DNA from 2 places in the Planococcus sp. RAB007_Raresut genome. Region 2 is predicted to be linked to the other one. Evidence: riboswitches for the same ligand, from Rfam matches in the RefSeq annotation. Region 2 holds a riboswitch; the other holds the start of a gene.
The links. A riboswitch is a leader RNA that binds a small molecule or an ion and turns the genes downstream of it on or off. The one in region 2 is predicted to bind cobalamin.

Region 1: linked by a shared signal. The riboswitch ahead of AC2Q9J_RS09890 (helical backbone metal receptor) and the one ahead of AC2Q9J_RS05415 (acyl-CoA thioesterase) in region 2 are both predicted to bind cobalamin.

What each region holds. Positions count from the first base shown of each region.
Region 1 is NZ_JBXYIF010000004.1:215,592-230,888, forward strand. Features, by position in the region: gene icmF (fused isobutyryl-CoA mutase/GTPase IcmF) at 1-1,117, opposite strand, end outside; gene AC2Q9J_RS09850 (TetR/AcrR family transcriptional regulator) at 1,124-1,765, opposite strand; gene AC2Q9J_RS09855 (acyl-CoA dehydrogenase) at 1,780-2,919, opposite strand; gene AC2Q9J_RS09860 (acyl-CoA dehydrogenase) at 2,936-4,072, opposite strand; gene AC2Q9J_RS09865 (3-hydroxybutyryl-CoA dehydrogenase) at 4,125-4,976, opposite strand; gene AC2Q9J_RS09870 (acetyl-CoA C-acetyltransferase) at 4,979-6,172, opposite strand; gene AC2Q9J_RS09875 ((Fe-S)-binding protein) at 6,643-8,787, opposite strand; gene AC2Q9J_RS09880 (adenosylcobinamide amidohydrolase) at 8,992-10,458, opposite strand; gene AC2Q9J_RS09885 (FecCD family ABC transporter permease) at 10,460-11,452, opposite strand; gene AC2Q9J_RS09890 (helical backbone metal receptor) at 11,445-12,422, opposite strand; cobalamin riboswitch at 12,877-13,063, opposite strand; gene argS (arginine--tRNA ligase) at 13,108-14,769, opposite strand; gene AC2Q9J_RS09900 (YwiB family protein) at 14,766-15,176, opposite strand.
Region 2 is NZ_JBXYIF010000002.1:275,084-290,380, forward strand. Features, by position in the region: gene AC2Q9J_RS05350 (processed acidic surface protein) at 1-73, opposite strand, end outside; gene AC2Q9J_RS05355 (HAD family hydrolase) at 234-929, shown strand; gene AC2Q9J_RS05360 (hypothetical protein) at 993-1,385, shown strand; gene AC2Q9J_RS05365 (hypothetical protein) at 1,670-1,900, shown strand; gene AC2Q9J_RS05370 (copper resistance CopC family protein) at 2,029-2,625, shown strand; gene AC2Q9J_RS05375 (CopD family protein) at 2,550-3,683, shown strand; gene AC2Q9J_RS05380 (dienelactone hydrolase family protein) at 3,696-4,304, shown strand; gene AC2Q9J_RS05385 (MarR family transcriptional regulator) at 4,528-4,821, shown strand; gene AC2Q9J_RS05390 (helix-turn-helix domain-containing protein) at 4,879-5,076, shown strand; gene AC2Q9J_RS05395 (hypothetical protein) at 5,128-5,562, shown strand; gene AC2Q9J_RS05400 (rod shape-determining protein) at 5,621-6,640, shown strand; gene AC2Q9J_RS05405 (hypothetical protein) at 6,667-6,843, opposite strand; gene AC2Q9J_RS05410 (MFS transporter) at 6,940-8,247, opposite strand; cobalamin riboswitch at 8,574-8,750, shown strand; gene AC2Q9J_RS05415 (acyl-CoA thioesterase) at 8,913-9,398, shown strand; gene AC2Q9J_RS05420 (ribonucleoside-diphosphate reductase subunit alpha) at 9,400-11,682, shown strand; gene AC2Q9J_RS05425 (ribonucleotide-diphosphate reductase subunit beta) at 11,695-12,741, shown strand; gene AC2Q9J_RS05430 (NADPH-dependent FMN reductase family protein) at 12,722-13,210, shown strand; gene AC2Q9J_RS05435 (PadR family transcriptional regulator) at 13,476-13,805, shown strand; gene AC2Q9J_RS05440 (DUF2812 domain-containing protein) at 13,802-14,986, shown strand; gene AC2Q9J_RS05445 (sigma-70 family RNA polymerase sigma factor) at 15,114-15,297, shown strand, end outside.

The DNA of each region.
Region 1 (15,297 bases), on a different contig from region 2:
CATCAAAACGCATATGGCTGCGCTGGAATTGCTTTTGAACCTGGCGCAATGCATCTTCTGAGCCTTTACGCTCGAATTTATTGATGACAATCAAATCCGCGTAATCGATCATGTCGATTTTTTCCAGTTGAGAAGGCGCTCCGAATTCACTTGTCATGACGTACATCGAAACGTCCGAGAAGTTGGCGATTTCGGCATCTCCTTGTCCGATACCGCTTGTTTCCACGACAATCAGGTCAAAACCTGCTGCCTTGATGACGTCAAGCACATCTCCAAGTGCCGCGGACAGTTCTGTACGCGAGCCACGGGTTGCAAGGCTTCTCATGAAAACGCGTTTGTTGAAGATTGCGTTCATGCGGATTCGGTCGCCAAGCAATGCGCCGCCTGTTTTTTGTTTAGTCGGGTCGATTGAGAGGATCGCAATGTTTTTACCCGGTAATTCTGTAAGGAAACGGCGGATCAATTCATCCGTCAAAGAACTTTTCCCAGCTCCGCCTGTTCCGGTGATGCCCAGCACAGGTGTGTTTTTAGACTGGTTTTTCACTGCACTCATCAATTCGGATGTATCGCCGCCGCGTGTATGCGCTTCTTCTGCGGCAGTAATCAAGTTCGCGACAGTTACCGGATTTTCCGGAGATAATTTTTCAACAGAAAGATCCTCTTTGACCGTCGAGAAATCACATTCTTCAACGATTTCCGTGATCATACCCTGAAGCCCTTTTTTGCGGCCGTCTTCCGGCGAGAAAATGCGGGCAATGCCGTATTCGTGAAGCTCCATGATTTCGCGCGGAAGGATAACGCCCCCGCCTCCGCCATAAATGCGGATATGCGGAGCGCCTTTCTCCTGCAATAAATCATGCATGTACTTGAAGTATTCGACGTGTCCTCCCTGATAAGAGGAAATCGCGATTCCCTGCACATCTTCCTGGATTGCAGCATTGACCACTTCTTCAACCGAACGGTTATGTCCGAGGTGGATTACTTCAACACCGGTCGATTGTAAAATACGTCGCATGATATTGATCGATGCGTCATGTCCGTCGAACAACGCTGAAGCTGTAACAAAACGGATATGGTTTTTCGGCTGGTACGTTTTTGTTTCCTGGATTGTAGCCATGTATGTTTAGCCCCCTGATACCGAGATTTTTTCTCCTGCCATCCCCTGCAGAAGGAACTTCGTTTGCATTTCGATAAATTCTTGAATCGTGAAATCGCGCAGAGCCCAGCGGCGGAATGCCCACATCTGGCCCTGAACGAATAAATGATGGGACGCCAAAACGATTTCCTTCGGCGTCAGATCCACCTGTCCGCGTTCGGCGCATTCGGTCAACAGGCGCTCGAAAAGGGAAACCATTTCCGTTTCCTTTGTGAGCACATATTGCAAAGCGTCTTTCGGCAATGATTTCGACTCCTGGTACATGACGACGAATTCATCCTGCATATCGTCGATCAATCCGTAATAGTGTTCGAGTGCCGTGATCAGCACTTCCCATGAGCCGTTTTCCATATCGATTGTCGCCAGACGCGAATGCACTTCGTCGTAAATCGAGTCACAGACAAGATAGAGCACATCTTCTTTTGTTCGGATGTATTCATATAAAGTACCGATGCTGAAACCCGCTGCCTTGGCGATTTCTCTTGTAGTCGTGCGGTGAAAGCCCTTTTCTTTAAAAAGCGTGACAGCGCCGCGGATCATTTGCGCTCGGCGCTTTTCGATCAGGCTTTCATCTTTTACGGAAGACTGTATTGCACGCTTTTCATTCATAGGCCTGCCTCCGATTATTTTGTGACCATACGGGAAATGACCAAACGCTGGATTTCCTGTGTGCCTTCATAGATTTGAGTGATTTTAGCGTCGCGCATGAAGCGTTCTACCGGATAGTCTTTCGTATAGCCGTAGCCGCCAAATACCTGCACCGCTTCAACAGTAACTTTCATCGCTGTATCGCCGGCCATCAATTTAGCCATAGCCGATTCTTTGCTGTACGAGTATTTATTCGACTCAAGCCAAGCAGCCTGGTAAGTCAATAGGCGTGAAGCTTCGATTGAAGTAGCCATATCCGCCAACTTGAATGAAATCCCTTGGTTTGCAGCAATCGGTTTGCCGAATTGCTCACGTTCTTTCGCGTAATCGATTGCAGCGTCCATTGCGCCTTGCGCGATTCCGACTGCTTGTGCAGCGATGCCGTTGCGGCCGCCGTCAAGCGTCTGCATAGCGATTTTAAATCCTTGGCCAAGTTCGCCAAGCATATTTTCTTTTGGTACACGGCAGTTATCGAAAATGATTTCAGTTGTAGGGCTTGAACGGATGCCGAGTTTCTTCTCTTTCTTGCCGACAGAGAATCCTTCGAAATCTTTTTCTACGATGAACGCAGTCGTCCCTTTATGTTTTGAAGTCGGGTCAGTCACAGCGAATACGATGTAGATATCCGCAATCCCGCCGTTAGTGATGAAGATTTTCGAACCGTTAAGAATATAGTGGTCGCCGTCTTCTTTCGCACTGGTTTTCATGCCGCCAGCGTCGGAGCCTGAAGCCGGTTCAGTCAAACCATAAGCACCGATTTTCGAACCTTCCGCCATCGGACGAAGATATTTTTGTTTCTGCTCTTCCGTACCGAATGTGTACACCGGCCATCCCGCAAGTGAAGTATGCGCGGAAAGCGTTACTCCTGTTGATGCACAAACGCGGGACAATTCTTCAACCGCGATGCAGTACGCCAAATAGTCAGATCCAATTCCGCCGTATTCTTCCGGCCACGGAATACCAGTAAGGCCAAGTTCAGCCATCTTGTCAAAAATGTCACGGTCAAAACGTTCTTCTTCGTCACGCTCTTCTGCTGTCGGTGCCACTTCTTTGTTTGCAAAATCGCGCACCATTTTACGGATCATTTCATGTTCTTCGCTTAATTTAAAATTCATTTTCATTTTCCCCCTGCTATTTTAATAGTTGTTTGCTGATTACGATTCGTTGAATTTCACTCGTGCCTTCATAGATTTCCGTCACTTTCGCGTCGCGGAACAAACGCTCCACCGGATAATCTTCTGTATAGCCATAACCGCCGTAAACCTGGATTGCTTCAATCGCAATATCCATAGCAGCTTTCGATGCGAATAATTTCGCCATCGACGCTTCTTTATTGCAATCCTTGCCTTCGGAATAAAGGCTGGCCGCGTTATAAACAAGCAGTTTCGCAGCTTCGACTTGTGTCGCCATATCCGCGAGCTTAAACGCGATGCCTTGCTGCTGGGCAATCGGCTTGCCGAATTGCTCACGCTCTTTGGCGTAGGCAACCGAGTACTCATACGCCGCTTCTGCGATGCCAAGCGCTTGGGCCGCGATGCCGATGCGTCCAACATTCAAGTTAGCCATGGCAATGCTGAAGCCTTTATTTTCCTGGCCCAACAAATTTTCAGCAGGAACGCGCATATTGTCGAACGTAAGCTGTACAGTCCGCGAACCGTGCATGCCCATTTTCTTTTCATCCTTGCCGATGACAAGGCCTGGAAAATCTTTTTCAACAATAAAAGCGGAGATGCCGCGTGAGCCGGCTTCCGGTTTCGTGGAAGCGAAGACGATATATGTGTCCGCTTCGCCGCCATTCGTGATGAACACTTTTGAACCGTTCAACACATACTCTTCGCCGTCCAGCACAGCTCTTGTCTTCAAACTGCCTGCGTCAGAACCGGCAGCCGGTTCCGTCAGGCAAAATGCGCCAAGATACTCGCCGCTTGCAAGTTTCGGCACATACTTCGCGATCTGCTCTTCCGTTCCGAAATGCAGAATCGGATTTGTCCCGACTGAAGTGTGAACGGAAAGAATTACGCCGATGACGCCGCTTGCTTTCGATAATTCATGGATGGCCGTGATATAAGAAGTGAAGTCCATTTCCGAGCCGCCGTATTTTTCAGGAGCTGTAATGCCCATCAAACCAAGACCAGCCATTTTGTTCAGGATTTCACGAGGAAATTCGCCTTCTTCCATCTTTTCGATAAAAGGAGTAATTTCTTCTTTTGCAAAATCGCGCACCATATTGCGCATCATAATTTGTTCATCTGTAAAATGTAAGTCCATTGCGGGTTCCTCCTTGATTAATTGTATTCGTAGAATCCGCGTCCTGTCTTGATTAATTGTATTCGTAGAATCCGCGTCCTGTTTTCTTGCCAAGCCAACCGGCTTTCACGTACTGGCGTAATAACGGACTTGGGCGGTATTTGCTGTCGCCAAAGCCTTCGTGAAGTACTTCCATAATGTAAAGGCATGTATCGAGTCCAATAAAATCAGCCAGCTCAAGCGGGCCCATCGGATGGTTCATGCCCATTTTCATGATGCTGTCGATCGCTTCTTTCGTCGCGACACCTTCCTGAAGCGTGAAAACCGCTTCATTGATCATCGGCATCAATATACGGTTCGAAACAAAGCCAGGGAAATCATTGCATTCCACAGGTGTTTTCGATAATTTCAATGTCATTTCTTCTATTGTTTTATAAACTTCATCCGTCGTCGCGAGGCCGCGGATGATTTCAACCAGTTTCATGACCGGCACCGGATTCATGAAATGCATGCCGATCACCTGCTCTGGACGGTTCGTCACTGCCGCAATTTCCGTAATCGGCAGTGAAGACGTATTTGTCGCCAAAATCGCGTGCTTCGGCGCCACTTCATCAAGCGTCTTAAAGATGCTGTGTTTGATCTCCATATTTTCAACAGCCGCTTCGATGACGATATCGACGTCGTGTGCGTCTTTCAAATCCAATGAAGAAGTGATGCGGCCAAGAGTTTCTGACTTTTCATCTTCCGTCATACGGCCTTTTTCCACATTGCGGGAGAGGTTTTTTGTTATGTTCGCGATTCCGCGATCATATGCTTCCTGCTTCATATCGTTCAATTTCACATTAAATCCTGCCTGTGCGCAGACTTGCGCGATGCCGGAACCCATTTGGCCGGCTCCGATCACCATTACGTTTTGAATTGCCATTCTTATTTTGCCTCCTTAGGAACTTCGATCATAATTGCATCGCCTTGACCGCCGCCTGAGCAGATTGCCGCAATACCGATACCGCCGCCACGGCGTTTCAACTCATACGCCAGTGTCAGGATGATGCGTGTTCCGCTTGCGCCAATCGGATGCCCAAGCGCTACAGAGCCACCGTTGACGTTCACTTTTTCTGCATCCAATCCAGCGATTTTCGAACTCGCCAGTGCTACAGCTGCGAATGCTTCATTGATTTCGAATAAATCGATGTCATCCAAAGATTTGCCTGTTTTCTTCAAAAGCTCGTTGATGACAAGACCCGGTGTTTCCGGGAAACGGTGCGGTTCAACAGCTACTTCCGTGTGAGAAAGTACATAAGCTAATGGAGTTTTGCCATCCCTTTGCGCGCGTTCTTCACTCATCATAATAAGTGCAGCCGCTCCATCATTGATCCCTGGCGCGTTTCCGGCAGTAATTGTGCCGTCTTTGCCGAATGCCGGTTTTAATTTGGATAAAGATTCTGCCGTTGTGCCTTCACGCGGCGCTTCATCCAACTCAACTTTAATCGGATCGCCTTTACGCTGCTTCACTTCGATCGGCGTGATTTCTTCAGCGAAAACGTCTTTCGCTTTGATTGCGCGTTCATGTGAACGGACAGACCATTCATCCTGTTTTTCACGCGTCAAACCGTGTTCTTCAGCAGTCGAGTTTCCGTAGGTGCCCATATAGACTTTATCGGGATGGAATGAACATGACAATCCGTCATGAACCATTCCGTCGATCATTTGAGCATCGCCCATACGCAATCCCCAGCGCGCTTTCGGCAAGTAGTAGGGCGCATTCGACATGGATTCCATTCCGCCCGCTACAATCACTTCTTCGTCACCGAGTCGGATGATCTGATCAGCCATCGTTACGGAACGAAGTCCTGATGCACACACTTTATTGATTGTTTCTGATTTTACGTTATATGGAATGCCGGCTTTATAGGCCGCTTGTCTTGAAGGAATCTGGCCCTGGCCAGCCTGCAGGACGTTGCCCATGATCACTTCCTGGACATCTTCCGGCTGGATATTTGCACGGTTCATTGCTTCTTTGATTGCTGCTGCTCCGAGGTCGCTGGCTGTCAATGAGCTCAGGCCGCCTCCGAATTTCCCGAATGCTGTTCTTGCGCCATCAATGATAACTGTTTTTGCCATGATAAATTCTCCTCCCATGTTGTAAACGTTTTCACTTGAAATAAAAAAATAATGGATGTGGCTTATTTCCTGGAATCGACGATAAACGGTTGGAAATCGACGATAAAACTCTGAAAATCGCTGATAAAATTTGTAAAAAGGGTATTACGCTATGTTCATCGCAAAACATTGCCTCTGCATCGTTCGGCTCCGCCTCACTAGCTTCGAGGCTAACCAAGCGCCGAAACTTCGTTTGGCGTTTGGTTGACTGAACGCTCGCTCGGCAAGTTCTCGTGAAAAAAGGGAGCTTTTACACTCCCTCCTCTTATCTTTCATATTATAGAATTTTTCCGCTTTTAGCAATCTTTATCCCGTTTTAATGGTCAGTAAGGCTCCCACTTTGCCAAGCAAGAGCTCAACTGACCCTAAAAACCCGAATGGATCAACTAACATTCAGCGGAAAAATGGACTCCGCTGGATGAAGTTTCTCTTTATTGAAAAAGCTGTTCTTCCGGAATCGGTGTTTCATTGCCAAAGATCGACATTTCAAGCAGTTCGGACACGTCATAAGTGCCTACTGTTTCTTCAACTTCTTTCGCTTTCGTTCCATCTGACAACATTGTCAGGCAGTACGGACAGCCGGAAGAAATCATTGTAGGATTCACTTCGAGTGCCTGCTCGGTACGCGCAACGTTGACGCGATGTCCAGCATCTTCTTCCATCCACATCAATCCGCCACCAGCGCCACAGCACATTCCATCCTGGCGGTTACGGACCATTTCAACCAATTCGACGCCTTCGATCGATTTCAAAATCTCACGCGGTGCGTCATAGACATCGTTGTAACGGCCTAGGTAGCAGGAATCATGGAAAGTGATCTTTTCATTGACTGCGTACTGCGGTTTCAGCTTGCCTTGTTGCAATAGTTCAAACAGCATTTCGGTATGGTGGTAGACTTCAGCCTGGAAGCCGAAATCAGGATACTCGTTTTTGAAGATATTGTATGCGTGCGGATCAATCGTAACGATTTTCTTGATATCCGATTTTTCAAACTCTTTGATGTTCGCTGTCGCAAGTTCCTGGAACAGGAATTCGTTCCCAAGACGACGCGGTGTATCTCCGGAGTTCTTTTCTTTATTGCCGAGAATCGCGAATTTAACTCCCGCTTCATTCATCAGACGGGCAAATGACAAAGCGATTTTTTGAGAGCGGCTGTCGAATGAACCCATTGAACCAACCCAGAATAGGAATTCGAATTCTTCTCCGGCTTTGTTCATTTCCTTGACAGTCGGGATATGAACGTCTTCACGCGCATCTCTCCAGTTTTCTTTATCTTTACGGTTAAGGCCCCATGGATTACCCTGCTTCTCGATGTTTGTCATCGCGCGCTGAGCGTCTTTATCCATTTTCCCTTCAGTCATAACAAGGTAACGGCGAAGGTCGATGATTTTATCGACGTGTTCGTTCATTACCGGACATTGGTCTTCACAGTTACGGCAAGTCGTACATGCCCAGATTTCTTCTTCTGTGATAACGTCTCCGATAAGGCTTGGGCTGTAAAGATCATCGATGCTTACGCCTTCAGCGCCAGCAGCCATTGCCAACTGGTTCCCTTGTGTGTTGCCGAATGCCATTGCCGGCACCCATGGTTTTTTCTGGGTCATAACTGCACCCGTGTTCGTCAAGTTATCACGAAGTTTTGTAATAAGGTCCATCGGCGACAGCATTTTCCCTGTACCGGTTGCTGGACACATATTCGTGCATCGACCACATTCCACGCATGCGTAGAAGTCGATCATCTGCCCTTGGTTGAAGTCTGTGATTTTTCCGACACCAAATGATGGCATAGCGTCAGGATCATCTTCATCCGCTTCTTCCATCTCTTCAAAATTGATCGGCTTCAAGCGGCCGACGTGATCAGTACGGTGGAACCATGTGTTGACCGGTCCGAAGATCAAGTGAGCGTGTTTTGATTGTGGTACATAAACAAGGAATGTTAATAGGAACAATAGATGTGCCCACCACATAATATAGAAAATCGTTGCAGCTGCTGTTTCAGGAAGGCCTGCGAAAATCATAGCGAATACAGATGCTACAGGCTCAGTCCAAGCTGTCGGATGATCCTGCCAAACCATTCCGGCACCATTACCGACTAGGACTGTAACCATCAAACCGCCGATGAAAATCAGCACAAGACCGGATTTCCAGCCGCGTTTCAAGCGAACCAGTTTTTCAATATAACGTCTGTAGAACGCCCACACTACCGCAACCAGAATTGTTAACGTAACAATCTCCTGGAAAAATGTAAATGCAGGATACAGCGGCCCTAAAGGCAGGTGGGAACCTGGCGACAAGCCTTTGATAATAAAATCGATGGCACTTGCCTGCACTAATAAAAATCCGTAGAAGAACATGACGTGAATTGCTCCACTTTTCTTATCCTTCAATAATTTCTTTTGACCAAATACGTTGACCATGACTTTGCGGACGCGTTCGTTGAAATTGTCCTCAAACTCCACTTTTTTCCCCAGTTGGATGTAGTCGTAGCGTGACTTAAGCAAATAAACGAATAGATAAACTGCGTATATCGTCACAGCCAGGAACAAGATCCAGTTAGCAATGAGCAATGGCTCCATTGGTACTCCCCCTTAAAATATATTCCAAAAAATCCTTATTCAAAGTTTACGTGAACTCCCATCGATTGTCGATGCTTAGTTCTATATTAAAATATGAATGAGCATTCAGTCAATAGTTCTATTGAAAGGGTTTTCATCTATTTTATAGATTATAGCTTTTTCCGCAGCCATCTTCTTGAAAATCCCCCATAAAAAAAGCACCGCTCAATGCGGTGCTTGGCTGCGATAGCGGCGGATTGCTTCCGTCGTCGCTTCGAAAACAGTTTTGCCGATATGGCGGCCGAGTTCAGATATCGGCCCGGCATATTGAAATTCATTTCCCTGCTGCGTTGAACTGACCAGCACACTGTCCGTCGGTGTACCGGTGGCAATCGTGCCAGTAAACGGGTCAATCACTTTTTCCTGCTGAAAAGCTTTCGTTTTCGCTTCTGTCGCCGTCATCAACGCTTGAAGAAATGCTTCTTCGGCCAATATACCGTTGACAAAAATCCACGTATTGACCGTACCGACCTTTTTCACCCGTTCTTTCTGGTGCGTCAGAGAAACATCGGTGCCGTTTCCAGCCCCCGCTGTAACTGCCACAACAATTGATCCGCCTTCAAAGCTACACGATTCGAGGACCGCCTGACCGACATCGACTGCGGTCATCATCGCGACAGTATCGGTGGGTTTGAAACCTCTCTCTTCAATAAAACCGGTCAACTCCGCCACTGTATCATTGACTTCATAATTTTCATCGACCCGCCGGTTCATGAATGTGGTAAACCATCCCGACCCCGCGTTTATGACTGCAGAAGATACCGTTTTCAATGGAATTTCACTTCTGTACAGCACCATTTCCCGGGAAATCGCGAAGTCCTCTATTCGGACTTGCTGTTTTTTTACTTGCCGCTTGATGCCAGGCATTAAAGTAATTTGAGGTTTTGGCAGCTCCGGATGTGGATGTGTCGAAATTCTGGTTCCGTATACTTTCCTGATCTCTTTTTCTTTCACCACTTCATGCGGCTCCCCAATAGCCGCTACTCGTCCTTTTTCAAGGAGCAAAAGTGAATCGCAATACATCGAAGCCAGATTGATATCATGGAAAATGGAGACGATCGTCAGATTCTTCTCGATCGCCTGCCGTTTGATGGTATCGAGTAATTCTTTTTGATGATTGATATCCAAATGGTTTGTCGGCTCATCCAATAAAAGGATTGATGCGTTTTGAGCCAGTGCCTGGGCAACAAAGACTCGCTGCTGCTCACCGCCCGACATTTGGTCGATCGGCGTATGCTCATAGCGCCCGATATCCATCAATTCCATTGCTTCGGCCACCGCTTCTTCGTCTTCCTTAGACCACGATGAAAACCAGCCGCTCTGGTGAGGATACCTTCCCAGTGAAACAGTTTCGCGAACACTATGGGAAAACGCATGTGCATGAAGCTGCGGCAATACAGCCATTTTCTTCGCCAACTCTTTCGTAGCGTAATCCTTTAATTCCTTGCCATCTATCACGACGGATCCGGATGTCGCTTCCAGAATCCCGCTCATAAATTTCATCAATGTAGATTTCCCGCTGCCGTTCGGACCTAAAATCCCAAGCATTTTACCTTCTTTGACAGTGAAATCGACATCAGCTACTATATTTTTTTCACCGTAGCCACCGCTCAGGCGATTTACTTTCAACATTTCAAGCCACCCCTTTTCGCTGCCGGAAGAAGATGAATGCAAATACCGGTGCGCCGATAAATGCGGTGATAACTCCAATCGGCAATTCGGTCGGGGAAATGATGGTCCGTGATACTAAATCACAAATGATCAACAAGGAGGCGCCGTTGATGAACGACAGCGACAGCAGATGCCGATGGTCCGCCCCCCACAGCATACGCGTGATATGCGGCACCACCAAACCGACAAATCCGATTGTTCCGGAAACCGCAACGGCGGCGCCAGTCAAAACTGATCCCCCGATCAGGATAACCATTTTCCGCTTTCGCACATCGACTCCGAGATGCCTTGCCCGGTCCTCGCCAAACAGCATGGCATTTAATTCGCGGCGATTCAGCCATAACAGAAATGAACCGATCAAAATGAAAGGCAGCGCCATCTGCACATACGGCCAGCCGCGCATCGAAACGCTTCCGAGGAGCCAGCCGATGATCTGGCGAAGCTCTTCACCCGTCAAAGCGATCATCAATGAAATGATGGACCCGAGAAAGGAACTGAAAATAATCCCCGTCAAAATGACAGTCTCCATTTTCATCGAACGGTCCACCATTTTCGCAAACCCGATGACCGCGAGCATCGTCACCAATGCGCCGAGCATACTCATGACCGGCAATGTGAAACTGCCGAGAAATGGAATCGAGATGCCGAAAAACAACGTCATAACCGCTCCGACGGAAGCACCGGAAGAAACCCCCAATGTATAAGGGTCCGCAAGCGGATTACGCAATAGACCCTGAAAGGCGGCGCCTGCAATCGCCAGCGCCGCTCCCACAAGCCCCGCAAGAACCACTCTCGGCATGCGGATATTCCATAAGATATTGGCAGCTGTTTCATCTGATGAAGGATTCCACAATACCTCAGGTGAAATGGACACAGTGCCCACAGTCACCCCCAGCATTATTGCAACTCCCAGCAAAAGAAATGAAACAATGTACGCTAACCAGTTTTTACTCACTGAATACCTCAGGGTAAACAGCCTGCGCCAATTCAAGCAATCCAGCAGTTAAACGCGGGCCTGAACGCGTTACAGCATCAGAGTCAAGATTGTAGACTGCGTCTTCCTGTACAGCAGTGACATCCGCAAAGCCGCCGCGCTCTTTGATCTGTTCCACTGCATCCGGCTTATAAGCGCCTTCAGTTGTGACAATCACATCCGGGTTGCCTTCGACAATCGCTTCCGGATCCATGCTGGCCCAGCCTTCCTGATCGCCTGCCATATTTTCAGCGTTGATCATCGTCAGCATTTCATCGATGAAAGTGCCGCTGCCGGTTGTATAAATGTCGGGTTCGCTTCCCACTTCAACAAAAACAGTTTTCGGCTCATCAATCGCCTGTGCCTGTTCAGTAATTTCATCTACCTGAACCTGCATTTCTTGAACCAGCGCATTCGCTTCTTCTGTCGTTCCTGTCGCCTGGCCGATTATCGTGATGGAATCGTATACTTCATCAAAACTTGTTTCGTTATTAACGACATAGACCGTCAATCCGGCGTCGCGCAATTGTTGAAGGCCTTCCTCCCATGTGCTGATGCCCGATTCGTGTGAAATGACAAGATCCGGTTCAAGGCTGATGATCTTCTCAACATTAAATTCCTGACCGCCGATTTTTTCTACATCAGCCGTTTCCTCTGGGTAATTATCGAAATCGGACAAGCCGACCATTTTATCCCCAAGACCCAATTCATAAGAGATTTCCGTTGTCGATGGAACCATGGACACAATCGTCTGCGGTTCTTCTTCGATTACTACTTCGTCACCAAGCGCATCCACCAGTGTTACTGGGAAATCCGCTTCCGCTACTTCCTCAGGCGGCTCTGCCGGTGTTTCGATCTGCTGTTCTTCGTTCGCCGCGTCCTCTCCGCCGCATCCTGCAAGCAGCATTGCTGCGAGCCCTGCACTCATACCAAACTTCCAAAATTTCTTCATGTTGTATTCCTCCAATGTGTTTGTTGTTTGCGGTTCAGCACCCAATCAGCGGAGGGGGTACCGCTGATTCGAGGCTGAACCAAAAATATTTCAATTAAGTATTGCACTTTCTCCAAGCATCCGGTGTCCAGACTCCAACGGCCAACTCCTCGAGTCGTAAGCCTCACTGCCTAAGCGGCTGAAAACATGCCGCTACGCCAGTGCGTCTTACGCTTGTCGGAGCTGAGCGGCCGTTTCCGCTTTTCTAGTGTCCAGACTCCCGCGGCCCAGCTCTTCGGGTCATAAGCCGGTCTAGCTACATGGCGGAACGCCACTCCGCTATTCCGTCTTATGCCTTTCAGAGCTTAACGGGCGCTGTCGCTTTTCGATAAAATAAAGACCTCCCACAAAAACTGCGGGAGGTCTGAAAGGACGCCATAAAAAGACATGCGCATCCAGCCTGTCCTCGCAAGCTTATGGGTGTTTCATAAAGGCAGGTCTCCTGGCTCATGATCATCGCATTCTGCACCTTCCCGAAACATTGTTCCAGTGGCATTTTACAGATAGCTCACACTTACAGTGGCGGGACCGCGCCGGAATCGAACCGGCTTCCCTTTTAACTCATGTTCTTAGACATAAGCACCTTTATGATTAATATAAAATTTACTTCTCTATTTCATTATACAGAAATTTTGTGAAATGTCGCTTACATTTTTTCCGGCGCAGATACACCGACAGTTTTCAATGCGTTTGCAAGCGTCGTTTTAACTGCTGTAATCAACGCAAGGCGTGCACGGGTCATTTCTTCATTTGAAGTATCCAGTACTTTATTGGCGTTATAGAAACTATGGAATTGTGAAGCCAGTTCCTGGATGTAAGTCGTCACACGGTGAGGCGCGCGCTGTTTAGCAGCATCCGCGATCACTTGCGGGAAATCACCGATTTTCTTCAGAACATCAATTTCCTTTTCATCTGCCAATAAATCCAGTTTGTCAGTCGAAGCCGTATAGCCTTGCTCCTCTGCCTGGCGCAAAATCGAAGAAATGCGGGCATGGCCATATTGCGCATAGTAAACCGGGTTTTCATTGGATTGCGAAACTGCCAGATCCAAATCGAAATCCATATGCGAATCGCCTGAACGCATCGCGAAGAAATACCGTACAGCGTCCAAACCGACAAGTTCGACCAATTCGCGCATCGTTACCGCTTTACCGGTACGCTTGCTCATCTTCATCTTCTCACCGTCTTTGTACAATTGCACCATTTGGATGATGCTCACTTCAAGCGTTTCGCGGTCATAGCCAAGCGCTTCGATCGCCGCCTTCATCCGCGGAATATAACCGTGATGGTCCGCTCCCCAAATATTGATCAATTTGCCGAAGCCACGTGAAATCTTGTCTTCGTGGTAAGCGATATCCGGCATGAGGTACGTGTACGATCCATCATTCTTGATCAGTACGCGGTCTTTGTCGTCGCCGAATGTCGTCGAACGGAACCAGGTTGCGCCGCCTTCTTCATAGATATGGCCGTTGTCGCGCAGTTTTTGCAATGCCAAGTCAATCTTGCCGTTTTCATAGAGTGAAGTTTCTGAGAACCACACGTCAAATTCCACGCGGAAATCAGCCAAATCTTTTTGAAGTTTCGCGAGCTCCACTTCAAGTCCATGCTTGCGGAATTCCGCATAACGCTCTTCATGGGTCATGTTCAGGAACTTATCGCCGTGTTCAGCGACAAGCTCTTTAGCGATGTCGATGATGTCCTGGCCGCGGTAGCCGTCTTCCGGCATACTGTCGCCTTTTCCGAGTTCTTCGAAATAACGCCCTTCAATGGACAGCGCAAGATTATTGATTTGATTGCCGGCGTCATTGATATAGTATTCGCGGGATACGTCATAGCCTGCAAAATCCAGAACGTTGCAGAGTGAATCGCCGACTGACGATCCGCGCGCGTGGCCCAGGTGAAGGTCTCCTGTAGGGTTCGCGGATACGAACTCGACCTGGATTTTTTCGCCGGCGCCGGAATCGGTGCGGCCGTAATTTTCCTTTTGATCCAGAACCGTTTTCACAACGTCCAGAAGATAATCTTTTTTGATCGTGATGTTAATGAACCCTGGACCCGCGATTTCGATTTTCTCGATATTTGCAGATTCTTTATCGATGTTCGAAACAATCGCTTCCGCAATCACTTTCGGCGCTTTTCTTGCAATACGCGTCAACTGCATCGCGATATTCGTCGCGTAATCGCCATTGGATTTATCTTTAGGCGCTTCGAGGTGGACATCCACCGGTTCTGTCGTCAATTCCGCTTTCTCCACTGCTTCCGCTATCGCCAATTTAATAGCGTGCTGGACTTTTTCAACTGCATTCATTTTGTAGCCTCCATAAATTGAATTTCCATTTCATACTCCCCGACATAATCAGCGCCGAGCGCCAAATCATACCGGACTTTAAAATGAGTTCCGCTCACCGATAACTCATGGGCGGTCGTCGTCAGCATAAAAGAACCCTGCGCGTTTGTCAGGTTTCCTGTCTGCTCTTTATGCAATAAAAACGGTAGCCTCATCTGAAGGCCGCCGCTTCTCATAATTACCGCTTCTTCTTCATTGAATTTTACAATGGTCCGAATCTCAAGCTCGTCCTGCTGTTCCCGATATTGAAGATATTGGCGGTTGTTTTTTTCCGTCAATGTCCCGTGGGATTGCAGTCTCATCACTTGCTCTTCCATATCCGGCTGGCGGATGGTCGTCGTCAGTTTGATATTCACTGATTTTTCCACAGTTGCCGCCTCCCCGTTCAATAATAACCTTTATATTATAGCCCGAGTCCACAGGATTTTTCAATTAAGTTTCTATTTTGACACAATCTAAAAAGCCGGCCCTTTGCCAGATCCACAGAAG
Region 2 (15,297 bases):
TCGCAAAAGTTGAAGCAGGTAAAGCGGAAACCACCAATATTACTGCCATCAATAAAACCAATAATTTTTTCATCTCTTTCCCCCATCTAACAAAATTGTGATATCCAGAAAATTATAATAGGTAAATCCTGAAGGTAATATAGGGCTAAAGGCTCTAATTTCAAAAAAGTTCCAAAATACTGTATTATTTATACCAGTGCAGGTTAATTTGGGGAGTGGAGGTCTTTATAAACATGATAAAAGCAGTCATTTTTGATTTAGATGGAACCTTGCTGGACCGCGATAAATCAGTGGAAAACTTCGTTTATGACCAGCATAACCGATTCATTAGAGAACTAGGTCATATTAACCAATCAGACTATATTCAAAGATTTATCAAGCTGGATAAGCACGGATATGTCTGGAAAGACAAGGTATATGAGCAGCTGGTCGAAGAATTCAATATTAAGGGTATGTCCAAGCAACAATTGCTGGAAGATTATTTGGCGCACTTCGCCGCACAGTGTGTTCCTTTTCCACACCTGATTTCGATGCTTAGGGAGCTGAAAGCCCACAATATCCTGCTCGGGATGATCACGAACGGCCGTACAGAATTTCAGGCAGGCAATATCGAGGCTCTCGGGATAGCGCAGTATTTTGATGTCATTCTGATTTCTGAAAAGGAAGGATTGCGTAAACCCGATAAACGGATATTTGAACGAGCGCTGGACCGTCTCGGCGTACAAGCGGAGCAGGCAGTCTTCGTCGGGGACCATCCAGCGAACGATGTTGCAGCTGCCGCGGGCGCGGGGATGACAAGTGTCTGGAAAAGGAATGTTCAGTGGGAAGATGCTGATGCTCACTTCATCATCAACGGCCTGGATGAAATTCCAGGGATTGTTCAGGAGTTAGAGCACCAAGCGGAACGTGGAATAAAACCCGGCAACTAAACAAGCACATTTCCATTTATGGTAAAATGCATGCAATGTAACGAACAGGGGGAGCGGCAGTGAATGAAAAAATTCTATAGAAGAGTTTTAACAAACCCATTGGCTGACGGGGTCTCCCGCCTTCGTTTCTACATTACTAGGAAGCCGAATGGCGGATGGACGGAATTTGCCCAGATGAAAGTGGTGCCCGAGTACATCGAGGTCGATAAAATAAAGAAACAAGTGACCGCAATCTTGAAATACGAAGGCGAAGTGTATTTATCCGTAACAGTCGATGTGGACCGCAACACGGTAAAGGCAAAAGGAAGTTTGAAAAAGATTAAAAAAGTGATCCAACCTTTCACTAAACAACGTTATATAGCTATGATCGAGGAAGAAGCCCGATTTCTTGTAAACGACTCAGAATCTTACCAGTCGGCTTCACCTGGAGAATTCAGGCAGAGAAAAGAAGAATGACACCGAGAAAATTAACGGGTTTTTGAGGGTTTTAATCGCTTTTCGCCTGCGAAAAGCATGCATTGTGTCATTTTCTTTTAATGGTAGAGTAGGAGGAAGCATTTTCTCTGTCAAACAGGGGTGCAGGGGATTATATCAACGTTCAGGAAAATATATCAACGCTCCAGCGATTATATCGACGTTCAGAAAATTATATCTCCGTTCAAAAAATTATATCAACGTTCAGCATTCGCTCCACACAAATCACCGCATTCCAGCGGATTCAGCAGATGAGGAGGCAGCAAATGAAGACAATTCGAATTATCCTGATCATCATTTTATTGGCAGGGGTGATTTACTGGTTATGGACCGGCAGCGAGCGGTTCCTTCCATATGTGATGCTGGCGGCATCGGCCTCAGCATTCTTGACCACATGGGAAGAATTCGCAAAAAGCTGGAAAAGCGTGGATGGCTATCTCGCGCTGGTGACTTCCCTGATATTCGGCGCATACGGCATTTCGTTGCTGATACGGTAGTTCGCAGCCGTCACTTATGGTTTTATTCACACAAATTTAACATCATGAAAGATTGTAGCGCATCAAAATCACATACTATTAGAAGGTCAGTAATATTCAAAAGTCTAAACGGATAGAAGGAGAACATCATGAAAAAATTTATAGCAATCGCAATTCTATTATTATTCTTGCCGGTCACGGCACACGCACATTCAGGGTTATCTTCTTCCACACCAGCGGAAGGCGCGACACTTGAAGGATCGCCGGAAGAAATCCAATTCCTGTTCGAGTCGCCAATCCAGCAGGGGGATATGACAATCAAAGATGAAGCGGGCAACACGGTTGAAGTTGCCGACATCATTTTTTCCGAAATGGAATTGACGGGCCAATTGGCGGAGGAACTTCCAAACGGCGCCTACACGGTCGACTGGAGCGCAATCAGCCAGGACAGCCATGAAATTACGGGTACTTTAACATTCACTATCGCAGCGGAAGAAACTGAAGCGGCAGCTGAAGAAGAAACAACAACCGAAGAAGCTGCAGAAGAAACGGCTTCAGAAGAAGCAGCTGAAACAACAGAGCAAACAGACGAAGCGGATGTTTCTTCAAGCGAGCAGTCAGCCGATGAAGATTCTGCATCAGCTGTTGAGCCTGCAAAAGCGGAAACGCCTTGGGTGACCATTCTGATCATCGCCATTTTGGCAATCGCAGCAGCTGCATTCTTCGTGATGGCCAGAAGAAAATGATCCTGTTCACCGTCCTTTCTGATTTTCTGCTTTACCTGGTCATGTCATTTTTGGCCGGCATGCTGGTTCTGCAATTTGTTCCCGAGCACCGGAAGCCGAAAATTTCGATTAGAAACTCAGCGGTCCTGCTTGGAATTGCATCCATTCCTTTTTTGTCGGCGGCTCCGGCAATCCAATTGCTCGGCTTGTTGCTGAATAATGCCAGTTTCGGCTCCGCAGTCTGGACAGCAATCACCGAATTCCAGGTCGGCCAAAGTTTCGCGTTCAGCATTTTTCTTTCATTTTTCTGGTTCGGCGCAACAGCCGTCAATAGCTCGAAATACATTCAGGCATTCTGGTTCCTGTTGTCCGTCCTCAATATGGGATTCGGCAGCCATGCCGCATCGCTCGATTTTCTGCCCGGCCTGTTCAGCCACACGATCCATTTTTTATCGCTGACGCTGTGGGCAGGGGTGTTGATCCTGGTTGCCTGGGGTGCACCGGCACTTACTAATTGGCGCAGCTTCCTGAAATGGTTTACACCGTTCGCATTCAGCCTGATGGCCATTATCCTGGTGAGCGGTGTCGCTGTCTGGCTGCTGTTTTCAAAACCCGCTGACTATGCGGCTTCCTGGGTGCTGCCTTATGGCCAGATGCTGCTGTTGAAGCACTTGAGCATCCTGCCTTTATTGGTGGCGGCTTTCCTTAACGGCTTTGGCAATAAAGCGAAAGAACCTTCGCGCAATCTTTTGAAGCTCGAAACTTTCATGCTGGGACTGGTTTTTCTTTCTACCGCTGTCATGAGCAAGCTGGCGCCGCCGCATAACGTCAACAATACATTTTTGACGGAAGGGACGGCCTCGCTACTCGAAAGCCTGATCGGTGAACAATACTTGCCGATCACACCGGAATTTGTCTTCTCGCTTAACGGCATCCTGCTGTTATTGATCGGTGCGCTGGCAATCGGCCTGATGATCATGAGCTTCTTTAAAAAGATGCCTTTATGGCTGTCATTCATCTTTGGATTCGGTTTTATCGTAAGCGTGTATCTGGGCTTAATGTTGAATATGAATTTTTAAGGAGTGGGGAAATTGCTGGCAATAAAACATGGAAACCGGGCGCTTGTGCTTGTCCTGCATGAAATCTATGGAATAAATGATCACATGGAATTGGCTGCGGCTTCATTCGCGGAGCAAGGGTTCGATGTTTTAGTACCCGATCTAATTGACAGATATCCGCCGTTTTCATATGATCAAAGCGAAAGGGCCTATCGAAACTTTATGGATGCTGTCGGATTCGACTCTGCTTTTGAACAGGTAAAAAAGCTGCTTGCTGAAGAGGCAAAAGATTACGATGAAATACATATTGTCGGATTCAGTGTCGGGGCGACTGTCGCCTGGCTTTGCAGTCAATTGGACCATATTGCCAGCGTAACAGCATTTTATGGATCAAGAATCCGGGACTACCGGGAAATTACGCCGCTTTGTCCAGTGCTCCTGATTTATGGCGAGCGTGAAAAATCATTCAATGTAACTGATTTTATAGCTGAAGTTGCCGACGGTTCCATTGAAGCGGTGAGTTTACCTGGAGAACATGGTTTTGCAGATCTTTTTGCGCCGGTATTCGATAAAAATTCCCGCCAAAAAGCGATGGATTTAATGGAAAATTTCCAAAAAAACCATTCCACTATATTAAATTGAACCGTAACATTGCCGTCCTGAAGTCATGACTTCACGGGCGGTTTTTCTGTGGAATCGTATTACAAAAGGCTTCGGGGAGCACGCGGAAACGAATGATAAAAAGTATTTCGTGTTACAAATATTATTTTCTGATAAATCTATTAAAAATATGATTAGGGGTTTAAATGGAGGGTAAATATGTAAGAAGAAATATATATTTGTAAGTTTATAGGAGGTGCTAGTTGTGGTTGGTAAATCTGCAGTATATGGCAACTTAAGAATGGAAGAAAAAGATCTGCTGAAGAAATCACGGCAATGCTTCGCGGGACAGGACGATAAAAGTATAAGAAACGGGGAGGTATTCATGATTTATTTCCTGAATAACTGCTCGTCGGAAGGTGTTTTATTTAAAACGATAAAAGAAATCACTACAGATTTGAATATGTCGCATGCAGCCTTGACGCGGGTGTTGAAAACCCTGGAAGACAAACAATTCATCTATCGCCGCAATGGCATAATCGGCTTGCACCAGGCATAACCGGCCACAATCGGGGAAACTGTCCAACTAAAATATATGGAAAAGAGGTCATGGAAGATGGTGAATGCGCTCAGTGGATTGCGTGACTTGAGGAAAGCCAAAGGAATGTCTTCCAAAGAACTTGCCCAGCAAATCGGCGTCGCAACCAGCGCGATATGGGCATACGAAAACGGCACCAAACAAATTTCGGAAGATCACGCCGAACGTCTGGCAGCCTTTTTCGGCGTTCCGATGGAAACATTGCTTACGGAATAAATGGAAACAGCCAACCTTATTGACGGCATAATCGAGAAGGAAGGGGACTTCATGAAAAACACAGAAACTTCAACTAATCATTTTTATAGGGAAAGAGCCTTTACTGAATTTACTGAAAGACTGAGTGGGCATGAGCAGGAAATTGCCAAAAATGCCTTATGGGAGATTCAGGTGCTGAAGCGGGAAGTTCAATTATTGCGGCGGGACAAGGATACGCTGCTTCATGATAAAAAAGAGCTGAAGGAAGAGTTGAAAAGCGAAAAGTACCGTTCGAAAGAAATGCTTCGCTACTTCAGCCGGTGGACCGAGGAGTACGCAAAAATCATTAAAATTCCGATCAATATGGAAAATGAATCACATATTCGGCAGCATTATTTTTCATTGCGCGAATCGGCAAAGAACCTGGTTCACAGCTGCCGGCGGAAATTGAAGGAAATTGACTATGCGATGGAAGAACAGGACAAGCCGACTTTCAAGCGCCATTGACTGGGCCCGGCGCTCACAGCATGACTCCACTAGATAGCAATGGAAGGGACGAAACCGTATGTTGAACTTTGGTATAAGAGAGGTGGGAATCGATCTTGGTACCGCCAACACCTTATTAGTGCTTCAAAACAAAGGAATTATTATGCGGGAGCCGTCGATGGTGGCGGTGGATGGCGGAAATGGTGAAGTGATAGCTGTCGGAAGGGACGCTTATGAAATGAACGGACGCACTTCCGGCGGCATTAAAGTCAGCTATCCGATGCGCTGGGGCGTGATTGCGGATCACGAAAAAGCCATTGTGATGATTGCCCGCTTTTTGAAGGAAGTCACCAAAACCGTCGGGAATTTAAAGCGGAAAATCTTTGTCATCAGTGTGCCAATCGGCATTACCTCGGTCGAGAAACGGGCGATCATCGAAGCGGCCAAAAGGGTGGGTGCCCGAGAAACACTGACGATAGAAGAGCCTTTAGCGGCGGCCATTGGAGCCAATCTGCCTGTGTGGGAACCTGAAGGCCTGATGGTGGTGGATATCGGCGGAGGAACTACAGAAATGGCGGTCATTTCGTCAAATGGCATTGCTGTCAGCCAGTCCCTGAAGAATGCGGGGCAGGCGATGGATCGTGTAGTGGCAGAGTATATCCTGAAAAACTACGAATTGAAGATTGGTTCCCGGACAGCAGAACAATTGAAAATCCGTCTGGGGACGGCTTATGGACTGACGGATGGAAAACGTGAAGAAATAATGGAAATCGGCGGGAATGACCTGATGACCGGCCGGCCGAAAACGATTGAAATCACGGGGCTGGATGTAGAAAAAGCACTGGAAGAAACAGTGGCAGGCATTATCGACGGCGTGCGGCGCACACTGGAAGTCACGCCACCCGAACTGGCAGCAGATCTCCACGACCGGGGGATTGTCCTCACCGGCGGCGGGTCTCTTTTGCATGGGCTAGACAAGAAGATGGCTGAAGAAATCAAGGTGCCGGTCATACTTGCGGAAAATCCGATGGACTGTGTTGCGCTCGGCACAGAAAAAGCGATGCGCAATCTGGATAGTTTGCGGCGCCCGTCTTACTGAGTTTTTAATAATTACAAGTTGGAGAGTCACTGTCCGCCACTATAGGAATTGTCGCTTGAGCCTGCAGTATAATTAGAACTTTCACCCGGCTTTGCATGTGAATTGATCGACTTCAGCGCTGTGTTATTATTCCGTTTTCTTCTCCAATCAATAAAACCTGCGAACCCAATCATGCCGAATACCATTACGAAAAACCACGTCATTTTTGGACACCTCCATTTTTTGATAATTCTATCTTCAATGTACCAGAAAACTGGAAACAAAAAACAGGAGCGTTCTCAATTGAGAATTCTCCTGTTTTATTCGCTTGGAAGCGGTACTTGCTTAGCAGTTTGTGGTGCAGGTAATGTAGCCATCTTTTCTTTTGCCGTTGCTTTGACCGGCGGATTCGCCATCAAAGCAGACGCCATGCCAATTGCCGGAAATAGCATCAATGCCCATAGAATTTCCGCGTAGCCGCCGAATACGTCGAAAGCAATGCCGAGCGGCAACGGGCCGAGCGCCGAACCGGTGACGATCATCGCCATCGAAATGCCGCTGATGCTGCCGATGTGTTTGCGCCCGAAATAGTTTGGCCAGACCACTGCCATGACGATGCGTTCCATCCCCATACTGATGCCCCATACCAGACCAAAGATAACGGCAGCCGCCATGAAGTTCGCATTTTGCAGCAGCAGGAGCGAAACGATTTCGCCGGCAAACACCAGCACCAGCATATACTGCACTTTCACTTTATCGAGCAGCAAGCCCGTCAGGAAGGTGACTGGCAGACCAATCAGCGCCGTTAAACTCAGGATGCCTGCAGCGGCTTCAAGTGACAGCGAATTTTCCTTGAAAATAGACACCAGGTGAAACGTCAATCCGGTGTTCACAATACCGGGAATGGCGGCACAGATGAGCAGAAGCCAAAAAGCGCGTGTTTTGGAAGCTTCGCTGACAGACCAGCTGACTTCTTCGACCGGCTTTTTCTTTTTATCCGCTTTTTCCGCAGCTCCGTTATCCGGCAGCAAACCGACATCTTCAGGAGAATTCCGAATCAGGAAAAGGGCGAGCGGTGTGAACAGCACAATGATGATCGCGCCAAGCACCATCCAGGACATGCGCCAGCCAAACGCTTCGATCAGCCAGACATTGAGCAGTGGAAACGCCGCCGAACTGACCAGTCCGCCGATTGCAGCGATGCTGAGCGCGCGCCCTCTCTTTTTCACAAACCATTGCGGAATCAATGAATTCGAAATCAACGCCATTGAGCCCTGGCCCAATAAGCGGATGAAAAAGAAACCGATGAACAGCATCAGCATGCTGGTGACGAAACTATTGAACAGGCAGGCAACCGCCAGTAAAACCGAAACGATCACGGCCATTTTCCGGGAACCATTGCGGTCAATCAGGCGTCCCACGAAAAACAGCAAAAAACCAGCCGCGAGCGTCGCGCCTGAATAAATTCCGGATACTGTCGAACGGCTCCAGCCAAAGTCCTGTATATAGTAATCGATGAAAATTGAATTTGAATAAGTTTGTCCGGGGCCTGAGAAGAACTGCGATAACGCCGCAATCGCGACGATAATCCAGCCATAGTGGAAGTTGTTGGTGGCGAATTGTTTCATCTTAAAATTGCATCTCCAGTTAAAGATTTGTTCCGTAATACAGCAACAGTATGTAAATTTAATACTCAAACATCAGTTTCTTATCATAGCATAATTAAATTTGAAATAAAGTATATAAGACCACAGTAATAGAAATGAAATCTATCTGATAATTGCTATTTTCAGATAATCATTTTCCCCCTTTCATATTTGATTTGGATTGCTATAATCGAGAGAGTGGATTAAGTCTGAAAAAGAAAAATCTCCTGTTGCCAAAAAAGCTTGGCTAAGATATAGTTTAGAAATACAATATTTAGTGTATAATACATATGAAAACACAATATATAGTAAAAACCGATAACAAAGGTGCCTGAAAAGGCTTAATAGGGAAGCCGGTGAAAATCCGGAGCTGTACCCGCAACTGTAAGTGCTGACGAACTATGGAAACCACTGTCGAAAGATGGGAAGGCCATAGCAGAGGATGACGCACAAGCCAGGAGACCTGCCTTCGTTATATGTTAATTGCCTTCTCCGGGAGCTGGGGGGTGTAACGATGGTCTTAACAGGAAGCGGTGTCTTTTGCCTTCGTGACTTCCCTTTAATGCTGCGTTTATCCAACCCATCCTCTCTTCGGAGAAGATGGGTTTTTCTGTGTTTGTGTTTTATTCGAAGGGATGATGGATTCAATGGAGCAACAGATTTCAGCAGGCATATCTCGGACAATCCAAACGAGGCTGGTGCTGCCGCCGGATACGAATCACATGGGCACCATTTTTGGCGGAACGGTGCTCGCCTATATTGATGAAATCGCAGCGATCACGGCGATGAAGCACAGCGGCAAAGTCGTGGTGACGGCATCGATTGATACGGTCAATTTCCTGTCATCGGCAAGAATAGGGAATGTACTGATCTTGGAAGGCGTGGTCATTTCAACCGGCCGGACTTCGATGGAAGTGTATGTGAAAGCGGAATGCCAGGATATTGAAACGCGCGGCCGGACGCTGACGACAACCGCTATTCTTACAATGGTCGCAGTTGACGAAAACGGCAAGCCGACACCTGTTCCAGGAGTCATTCCTGAAACAGACAAAGAAAAGAATCTTTTCAAAAGTGCACAGGCACGGAAAGAACGCCGCATGAAACTGAACGAATTCGCGAAGGAGCTGGTCTGATATGAAAATGGGAATCTCAACAGAAATGGATGCAGTCGAAAAAGCATTGGAACGTGCAGAGCGGTTGCATGGTCTCGATACTACAGCGTTGCGCAATAAAATCGGCGAGCTGGATGGCAAGGTCGATACGGAACAATCCATGCTTTATGCGCTGAACCGCATTTCGATGGATGAACCGAAATGGACATTCCTGGCAGCGGAACTTTATTGCAGCGATCTTTACCGGCAGGCGGCAACAAGCCGCGGTTATGAAGAACAGGAGAAATACGGTGATTTTTATCGCCTTGTTGAAAAACTCTCACGCATCGGTATTTATTCGAATGAGTTGCTGGCAGCTTATTCCGAAGCGGAAATCAGGGAACTGGGTGCAGTCATCGAGCCGGAACGCGATTTGCTGTTTAATTACATCGGCTTGTTCCTGTTAGCGGACCGTTACCTGGCGAAAGATTACGAAGGCAATTTACACGAATTGCCGCAGGAACGCTTTTTGGTCATCGCCATGGCGCTGATGCAGAATGAGCCGGCAGTGAAGCGGACCGAGCTTGTGCGGGAAGCATACTGGGCAATGAGCAATCTGTATATGACGGTGGCGACGCCGACTTTATCCAATGCAGGCAAAAGCTTCGGGCAATTGTCTTCCTGCTTTATCGACACAGTGGATGATTCGCTGGACGGCATCTATTTGAACAACTGGGATATTGCGCGACTCAGCAAAGATGGCGGCGGACTCGGCATTTATTACGGCAAAGTGCGTGCACTCGGATCGGACATCAAGAAATTCAAAGGCAATTCCTCTGGTGTCATTCCGTGGATCCGCCTGGTGAACGATACGGCGGTCAGCGTCGATCAGCTCGGACAGCGTCAGGGAGCGGTGGCGGTATATCTGGACGTTTTCCATAAAGACATCATGAACGGCTTCCTGGATTTGAAAACGAATAATGGAGATGAGCGCCGCAAAGCGCACGATATTTTCACCGGCGTGTCGATTCCGGATCTGTTTATGGAGAAATTGCAGGAAACGGATGACACCGGCCGCAGCATTGGCGAATGGAATACGTTCTGTCCGCATCAGGTCAAGCAAGTGATGGGCTGGAAGGATACGAACGGCAACGCACTTGGTCTGGAAGATTTCTATGATGACACCGACCGTGCCTACTTCACCGAAAAATATGAAGAAGCGGTCGCTAATCCTTTATTGCCGAGAAAGACATACCGGGCAATGGATATCATGGCCCGCATTATGGTGTCACAGCTTGAAACCGGTACACCGTATATGTTCTACCGCGACGAAGTCAACCGCCAGAATCCGAACAAGCATCTGCGTGGACGTGGATTGACATCAATTTATTGCAGTAATTTGTGCAGCGAAATCACTCAAAACATGTCGGCGACGACAATCGTTAAAGAATTCACCGACAAAGACGGAAATCTGGTGATGGTGCGCAAACCGGGCGATTTCGTGGTCTGCAACCTGTCGTCGATCAATTTGCCGCGTGCGGTGAAAGCGGATGTGTTGGAGCGCTTGGTGCCGATTCAGATGCGCATGCTTGATAATGTCATCGACTTGAACACGATTTCTGTAGGGCAGGCCGATGCCACGAATAAAAAATACCGCGCCGTTGGTTTGGGTTCGTACGGTTGGCACCATTTGCTGGCACTCGAAGGAATCCATTGGGAGACGGAAGAAGCTGTGGCATATGCAGATAAGCTATACGAAGAATTTGCTTATCACGCCATCCGCTCGTCGATGGAACTGGCGAAAGAAAAAGGCAGCTATAGTGAATTTGCCGGTTCGGAATGGCAGACGGGCGAATACTTCAGCCGCAAGGGCTATGAAGGTGAGAAATGGCAGGAGCTGCAACAGGAAATTGCAGAGAACGGCGTGCGTAACGGTTGGATGATGGCCGTTGCACCGAACTCGTCGACCGCGAAAATCGGCGGCTCTACAGACGGCATCGATCCGCTCTACGCCGTGGAATATGCGGAAGAGAAGAAGAACTTCAAATTTAAAGTGACAGCGCCGGACTTGGATCATAACACGTATGATTATTACCGCCGCGCGCGACACGTACTGGATCAGAAATGGAGCATCCGCCAAAACGCCGCTAGACAGCGCCATATCGATCAGGCAATCAGCTTCAATCTGTATGTGCCGCATACGGTGAAAGCGAAGGAATTGCTGGAGCTTCACCTGGAAGCATGGCAGCAGGGATTGAAAACGACTTATTACGTACGCAGCACTTCGCAGGCAGAAATTGAAGAATGCGAAGCGTGCCAAAGCTAAGGGGGACTTCAAATGGCAATCGATACACCTTTAACAAAGATCAAATTACTCAATCCGGAGCATCCAAATAAATCGACAGGCATCCTGAACGGCAGATCTTCCGGTTTATTGAACTGGAACGATATTGCCTATCCTCAAATGTACGATCTGTACCAGACGCTCTTGTCGAATTTCTGGAAAGCACAGGAAATCAATATGCAGGACGACATTAAACAATGGGATCATCTGACGGATACGGAGCGGGACGTTTTCCTCCGGATCAATACGCAGTTGGCATCGCTCGATTCCTTGCAGACACCGACGATGACGATGGCGATGGATTACGTGACCGACTCAAGTTTCAAAGCGATTTTTGCGGTCATCTCCCAGCAGGAGGCGGTACACAACGAATCGTATTCCTATATATTGAGTTCGCTTGTATCGGTCGCGGAACAGAATGCGCGCTTTGACCAGGCGAAAAGCGATCCGGTCGTGCGGAAGCGCAATGATTTGATTCTTGATGCTTACGAAGAATTCCGCCAGAACCCGACGCCGCAGACTTTATTTCAGCTGGGCATCAACTCGATTAATCTCGAGGGGATTTATTTCTATGCCGGCTTTGCGTTCTTCTATCACCTGGCGCGCCAGCAGAAGATGCTGAAGACGAGCACGATGATCAGCTATATCCAGCGCGACGAGATGCAGCATGCTTACTTCATCGGTCAGTTTGTGCGCATTTTATTGACGGAGAATCCTGAGCTGAACAATGAAAAGAACATCGACTATATTTACGGGACAGTAGATCAGGCGGTGCAACTTGAAAAGGAATGGGCGGAGTATATCCTGGGGGATATCGAAGGTCTCGACCTGGACGAATTCGGTGATTATGTCGAATATCTTGCGAATAAACGACTTCGTCAGCTGGGCATGAAAAACCTCTACGAAGAGCGCAGCAATCCAATGCCATGGATTCAGGTATTCGGCGATGACATGATGAACGGCACGAAATCGGATTTCTTCGAACAGAAATCGCGCACGTATTCGAAAGTGTCCCAATCCAATGGGTTTGATGAATTGTAATCAGAAAATCGCTCTCGTCTATGCATCGGTCACCGGCAATACCGGGGCGGTGGCTGAAGTTTTGACGGAACGCTTCCGGGCTGCAGGATTTTTGCCAGACGTCTATGAGATCGGTCATTTCGATATAAATAAACTCGGACGTTACGATATAGTTATCGTCGGCACGTATACATGGGGAAGCGGAGAAATTCCGGCAGAAATGCAGGAGCTGTTTGAAGCCTTTGAAGAATTGCGGCGTCCCGAACTGGTGACGGCCGTGTTCGGGACAGGGGACAGCTTCTTTGCGGAATTCTGCGGAGCGGTCAACCGCTTCCGTGACATGCTGTATGTTCACACTAGTTTGGCCGCGACGCTGAAAATCGAACTGATGCCGCAGGAACAAGATCTGGTGCGGTGTGAAAAGTTTGTCGAAGCAGTAGTCAGGCGACTGGTGGAAGCTGATGAAAAGAGAAAACGCAAAGCGACTTGAAAGTGGAGTCGCTTTGCGTTTTTTTGACGGATTTATAGAGAATCGCCGATAAATTAGAAAAAATCGCCGATAAACGTCTGAAAATCGCCGATAAACCCAAAAAAATCGCCGATAAACAGGGTAAAATCGCTGATAAATCCTCAGAAATCGCCGATAAACGTAAAACCCCGACAAGCCTCGCACATTCCATCAGAAAATAAATATACCTTTTTATGTCACGTCGTGATATAGTCAAGGCATGACATAGTGAAAAAGAGGGCTGCCCGTGGAAATCCAGAAAATGCTGAAGAAATATGTGCCGATGACCGAGACGGCTTTCTATATTTTATTGTCATTAACAGAGCCGCGGCATGGCTACGGCATCGTCAAGCATGTGGAAGACATCACAGCCGGCCGCCTGGTGCTTGGCTCGGGTACGGTGTACGGCACGTTGACCAAGATGCAGAAAGACGGCGTGATCACGGTGTTCGCTGATGAACAGCGGAAGACCGTCTATGAGATCACGGATGCCGGCAAAGAATTGATGAAAGCGGAAATAACGAGGATTAAAGAAGTGCATCGAAATGCAATTGCGTTCGAGGGGGAATTCGGATGAAGAAAATTTACAGGCCATTCTGGAGTTATGATGTGAAGCAAACAGAAGACTGGCTGGGAGAGATGGCGGCACAAGGGTTGATCTTTACCAAGCTGAACCGCTGGACGCGCTGCTTCCATTTTCAAGAGCAGGAACCGGCGACTCGCGTGTACCGCATAGCCTATAACAAGATGAGTTCATCCGTATTGCCGAAAACGCTGCAGGCGGAAGGCTGGGAAAAGGCTGGAACCGCAGGCAACTGGGAATTCACTTTTAATGAGCAGCCCGAAAATGCTATTAAAACATCACCGATTCGTGAGGGGATCATTAAGCATAACCGCATGATTACATACATTTTTTACGGAACTTCGTTTTATGTCGCCGGTATGCTGATGGCGAATATCTCAATGCTCGCTTCTTCCTACAGACAGGACGGCAGCATTGATATAGTGGAAAGTCCGTTGTGGATCCTGACATTTATCTTCTTCGCGATCCTGTTGGGAATTATGGTTCTCGGAATTTATTCGATCGCCAAAATCACCGGGACGAATAAGGAACTTGATGGAACGACAGATGGATTCTGGCCAGTCGATGAAATCGATCAGCAGAGTGAAAAGGAATTGAAGAAGGCCGGGCGCTGGGTGACGAAAGTGAAATTCAGCTGGATGTATTCGCCCGATAAAATGGAACAATGGCTGGAGTCGATGGAACAGCGCGGTTTGAACCTTTACCGGGTCAATAAAATCGGTACCATCTTCCACTTCGTTAAAGGTGAGCCCCGCCGGATTGCATACAGTATAGATTATCAGCGAGGGCCGACCGAGAGTTATTTTGCCATCCACCGGGAAGCGGGATGGCATGAAGAGTTCACTTCGTTTTCGAATATGGAGAAGTGGACGATCTGGAGCAAAACTTACGGTGAAACCGAAGAGCGGCCGCAACTGTACAGCGATCAAAGCAGCCGCCTTAAACACGCAAAAAGGATTGCGCTGACTTATACGGCCATGTTCTCGCCGCTTGTTGCTTTCTATATTTATTTCATCATCAACATTATGATCAGTGCAGATACAATTCAGGATAGGTTTTTATGGAACAGCAGCGGCATGATGCTTCTGGCAGTACTGATATTCGGCACATTCATCTTCCGCATATGGGCGTACTACGGTCGTCTGAGAAAACAGGCAGCCGCCTGGAGTAATTGAAACAGTGACTTTTACATCATTCCAAAGGCTCCGCAATTGCGGAGCCATTTTTTCATTTATTATAAAAAGTTAGGGGTCAAAACGGTTTCGGCGCCCGTCTAATCTTTGAAGGGAGTTGCATTAGCGCATGGAAACGGCGAATAGGGAAGCATGGCAGGCGACTGCCGATGAACATGCAGTACTCGAAGATCTGATGCAGCAGTATGGCTCAGAACTCAAGCGGATTGCGTTTTTATATGTGCAGGACCAGGCGGAATGTGAAGACATCATTCAGGAAGTTTTTATCAGCGCTTTCAAGAACCTGTCGGGGT